2 regions of the Mycobacterium heraklionense genome follow, and region 2 is predicted to be linked to the other one. Evidence: predicted binding sites of a transcription regulator. Region 2 holds the regulator's gene; the other holds the start of a gene.
The links. Region 2 encodes LexA, which represses DNA repair genes until DNA is damaged. Its sites were predicted from a motif close to CGAACANNTGTTCG; they were not measured.

Region 1 (2,396 bases), 630 kb from region 2:
GTTCGACATGGCGGTGCTGGAGGCCTACGAGCCCATCGAACAACGGTGGAAGCAACGGCTGACGGCGCTCGACGTCGCGGTCGACGAGATCCCGCGGATCGCGGCCAAGGATCCCGACAGCGTGCAGTGGCCCCCGGAAGTGGTCGCGGACGGGCCAATTCCGCTGGCCCGCTTGATTCCGGCCGGGGTGGATGTCCGCGGAAATCCGACGCGCGCCCGAATCTTGTTGTTCCGCAAGCCGATCGAGCAACGCGCGAACGACAGCACAGAGCTCGGCGATTTATTGCACGAGATTCTGGTGGCCCAGGTCGCCACCTACTTGGATGTCGAGCCCGCCGTCATCGACCCGACGATCGACGACTAGGCCCCGCAGAGAGCGCAGTCGGGGAAGACGCGCTCAGATGATGCCGCGCTTGAGGCGGCGGCGCTCACGCTCGGAAAGCCCACCCCAGATACCGAAGCGCTCGTCGTGCGCCAGAGCGTATTCCAGGCACTCGCTGCGAACCGAGCACCGCTGGCAGATCTTCTTGGCCTCCCGGGTCGAGCCGCCCTTCTCCGGGAAGAACGCCTCCGGGTCGGTCTGCGAGCACAGCGCACGGTCCTGCCATTGCTCGTTGGTGGCCGTCGCCGGGTCGAACGGGTCGAATTCGTCATAGTCCTCGGGTTCGGGAACCAGACTCAGATGCGGCCGGCTGGGCGTCGCCTCGAGCCCGGTCGGCGTAACCAATTCGGCACCGGCGTGCGATGCACCGCCCATCACGCCCCAAAGGTGCTCATAGGACATGCTCCGCCTCCTCACCTGTAGCGCGATCCTGATATGTCGGCCGAATATCGAGATATTGACCATCCCAATTCGAACATGTGATCGAATCTCGGTCTGCGACACCGAAATCGGCTGGCCAACCGGGAAATGACACTAGTGTGATTAGACACGGGTTGACCAGCCCGGTCAAGCCGAATGGCCAAATTCCTTACCATCTCGTGATCGATTTCCAACGTGTCCGAGACCGGCGAGTCCCTGTCATCTACCCCACACTCGCCTATCGGCGTGTCTTACCGCGCCCCTGCCGCGACCGGTGACGGCGGTCCGCCACGCCGAGCATAACGGCGCCAACGGTACTGTCGTGCGCTGTGAAGGTCACCGTTCTCGTCGGGGGGGTCGGCGGCGCCCGGTTCCTGCTCGGCGTCCAGAAACTGCTGGGTCTGGGCCAATTCGCCGAATCCGCAGCGGACAACGGGACCGCCGCGCACGAACTGACCGCAGTCGTCAACGTCGGCGACGACGCCTGGATGCACGGGGTCCGCATCTGCCCCGACCTGGACACCTGCATGTACACCCTGGGCGGCGGCGTCGATGCCGAGCGCGGCTGGGGGCACCGCGACGAAACCTGGCACGCCATGGAGGAGTTGGCCCGCTACGGCATGCAGCCCGACTGGTTCGGCCTCGGCGACCGGGACCTGGCCACCCACCTGGTCCGCACCCAGTCGCTGCGGGCCGGCTATCCGCTGACAGAGGTGACTTCGGCACTGTGCGAACGCTGGCAGCCGGGAGCGAAGCTGCTGCCCGTCACCAACGACAGCTGCGAAACCCACGTCGTCATCACCGATCCGGCCGACGACACCCAGCGCGCAATCCACTTCCAGGAATGGTGGGTGCGCTACCGCGCCCAGGTTCCCACCCACGGCTTCGGCTTCGTGGGCGCAGAGAAGGCCGCGGCCACACCGGAAGTCGTCGACGCCATCACCGGCGCCGACATCGTGCTGCTGGCCCCCTCCAATCCGGTGGTGAGCATCGGTGCCATCCTGGCCGTCCCGGGTGTTCGCGCGGCGCTGCGCTCCACTGCGGCACCGATTGTCGGCTACTCCCCGATCGTCGCCGGAAAACCGTTGCGCGGCATGGCAGACGTTTGCCTGAGCGTGATCGGCCTGGATTCCACCTCCCGCGCGGTCGGCGAGCACTACGGTGCACGCAGCGGGACCGGGATCCTGGACTACTGGCTGGTGCATGAGGGTGAGTCCGTCGACGGTTCCGACATCGCCGGCGTGACCGTACGCGCTGCCCCGCTGCTGATGACCGATCCGGCCACCACGGCCGAAATGGTCCGCACCGGGCTGGATCTCGCGGGCGTGCGATGAGCGAGCACGGCAGCGCCGCCAAGGTCGAGATCTTGCCAGTGACCGGCTTGGGCGAATTCCGGCCGGGCGACGACCTCGCGGCCGCGCTGGCCCAAGCCGCCCCGTGGCTGACCGACGGCGACATCGTGGTGGTGACCAGCAAGGTGGTGTCCAAGTGCGAGGGCCGCATCGTGCCGGCGCCACACGACGCCGAGGCACGTGATGCGCTGCGCCGCCAGCTGGTCGAGGCCGAAGCGGTGCGTGTGCTGGCTCGCAAGGGC
Region 2 (2,396 bases):
TCTGGCCGGCGTCCAGGGCCACCGACTCCAGGCTGTTGAGCTCGCGGATGCGCTCGATGACCTGTCCGGCCGGCGCGTCCGGTGCGACGCGGGCCGCCAGGTGCGCCAAGCTCTCCCCGCTCTGGACGCGCACCACACCGAGCTGGTCGGGCACGGCGGAGGCGCTGCCGGCCGCTGCCGCGCCGAACTGCGCGATCAGCCCGAGCCACACCGTGATCCCGGCCGCGAGAAGGGCCAGCACGACGGTGGTCGCCGGGGTGATGGCCTTGACTGGCTGCGGCCGGTGCGGAGCACGTGACATCAGCACCCCGGAACCGCGGTGGCGTAGCGGGGCGCCTCCCGGGCGCTGCCGGACCAGCCGTGCCGGTTGGGTGCGGATCGGGTACGCGCGACCCGGCGTCCGGGGACCGCGCGGCTGCCGGGCTCGCTCGTACCCGGCCGGCTCGAACGTCGGAGCGATCGTGTCGATGAGCATCATGTGCGGTTCTCCCTCACTCGGCGTCGGCGACCCTGTTCGCTCGACTGTTCGAATACTAATCGATTGTATGTTCGATGTCCGAACATGTGATCGAATCGTTGTCGAAAACATTAGCGAAAGGGTCCGACAAGTCGCCGACCGTTTCGAACGTCCGCGCGACACACCTCGAACACATGTTTGATTAATCGCAGCGATGCGACTAGATTCGCCCCTATGAGTGACAGCAGCAGTAACCCGGCGAGCCCGGACTCAGCGCTCACCGCCCGGCAACGCACGATCCTGAACGTGATCCGCGCTTCGGTGAACGAGCGGGGTTATCCGCCGAGCATCCGCGAGATCGGCGACGCCGTCGGACTGACCTCGACCTCCTCGGTCGCTCACCAGCTGCGCACGCTCGAGCGCAAGGGCTACCTGCGCCGTGACCCCAACCGTCCCCGCGCTGTCGATGTCCGTAGCCAGGAGGACGCGGCCGGCGCCGCTGAGGCCGCGCAGCGGACGGAATTCGCCGGATCCGACGCACTGCCGGAGCCCACTTTCGTTCCGGTTCTGGGCCGGATCGCGGCCGGCGGGCCGATCCTGGCCGAGGAAGCCGTCGAGGATATCTTCCCGCTCCCCCGCGAGCTGGTCGGTGAAGGTGAACTGTTCTTGCTGAAGGTGGTCGGCGAATCGATGGTGGACGCCGCGATCTGCGACGGCGACTGGGTCGTGGTGCGCCAGCAGAACGTCGCCGACAACGGCGACATCGTGGCCGCCATGATCGATGGCGAGGCGACTGTCAAGACGTTCAAACGCACCGGCGGCCAGGTCTGGCTGATGCCGCACAACCCCATTTTCGATCCCATTCCCGGTAACGACGCGGTGGTGCTGGGCAAGGTCGTGACCGTCATCCGCAAGATCTGACCAACACCGGAGATCCGCTGGCCTACACGGGGATCAAGGTTTTTCCGCGGCTGTCAGTACGAGTGCCGCGCCGCGGCGCTCAGCCGGCCCTGGTGAAGCCGTTGAGCCGCGCCGCGTCCTCGGTGGCGAACCAGATCTCGGCGAGGGTGTCGTCATACAGGGCGTTCTGCGGCGTGTAGTAGAGCCCCGAGCCGATGTTCGCCTTGATCGGGTAGCCGGTCGGCTGCTGGTACGGGTCGTCCAGCGGCAGGTGCATCACCGGATGTACCGATTCGTCCATGCCGAACGTGCGCGTGTCCGCACTACCGCCGAAGGTGCGCGTGTCCGCACCACCGCCGAACCTGCGGGGCTCCGCGACAGAGCCGAACCCGCGCGGGTCCGGCCCGGCACCGCCGTGGCCCACGGCATGCCGACCGGTGCCGAAATCTTCTTCGGTCACCACCCGGGTGGGCGCGGTGTCGGCGTCGTCATCGTCGTCGGCTTCCGGCTCGGACTCGTGCTCGCCGTAGTGCAGCCACGGCGCATCCGGGATCGACGAAACCGGCAGCTCGGGCTCGGACGCATACGGCGACGCGCCATAGCGGCTCGGCAACCGGACCGTGCCCTCGTGCTCGCGGTGGTCCTCGCGCCGGTCGTGGTGGGCCCACTGCTCGTCATCGTCGTCGTAGTCGTCGGCGACCGGAGCCGGCACCGCGACCGGAGCGCCCGGCAGCACCGCGGCCGGCCGGCGCCGCTGCCACCACATCGCGGCCCCGGCGAGCGCGCCCAGCACCGCCAGTACCACGACCGGGATCAGCACCCACAGCCAGTTCCAGTGCGTCTCTTTGGCGACGCCGGTCGATGTGGCCTTACTGCCGTCAGGCAGGTTGGTCCCGGGAATCTGCAGGCCCGACAGCGATTGCGCCAGGTCGGCCGGTTCCGTGCTGAACGTGTTGGTGGCCTGGTTCCAGGCGATCGATCCGCCGGTGAACTTCTGCGACACCACGTCACCGTCGACGGTCTGGTCACCCACCGGGGC

Region 1: the regulator LexA is predicted to act here: its motif matches at 855-868, upstream of cofD (2-phospho-L-lactate transferase).

Annotation. Positions count from the first base shown of each region.
Region 1 covers NZ_CP080997.1:3,596,733-3,599,128, forward strand. Annotated here, with positions in the region: gene K3U94_RS17025 (metallopeptidase family protein) at 1-364, shown strand, start outside; gene K3U94_RS17030 (WhiB family transcriptional regulator) at 398-784, opposite strand; gene cofD (2-phospho-L-lactate transferase) at 1,132-2,136, shown strand; gene K3U94_RS17040 (coenzyme F420-0:L-glutamate ligase) at 2,133-2,396, shown strand, end outside.
Region 2 covers NZ_CP080997.1:2,961,773-2,964,168, forward strand. Annotated here, with positions in the region: gene K3U94_RS13915 (LysM peptidoglycan-binding domain-containing protein) at 1-478, opposite strand, end outside; gene lexA (transcriptional repressor LexA) at 692-1,378, shown strand; gene K3U94_RS13925 (LGFP repeat-containing protein) at 1,458-2,396, opposite strand, start outside.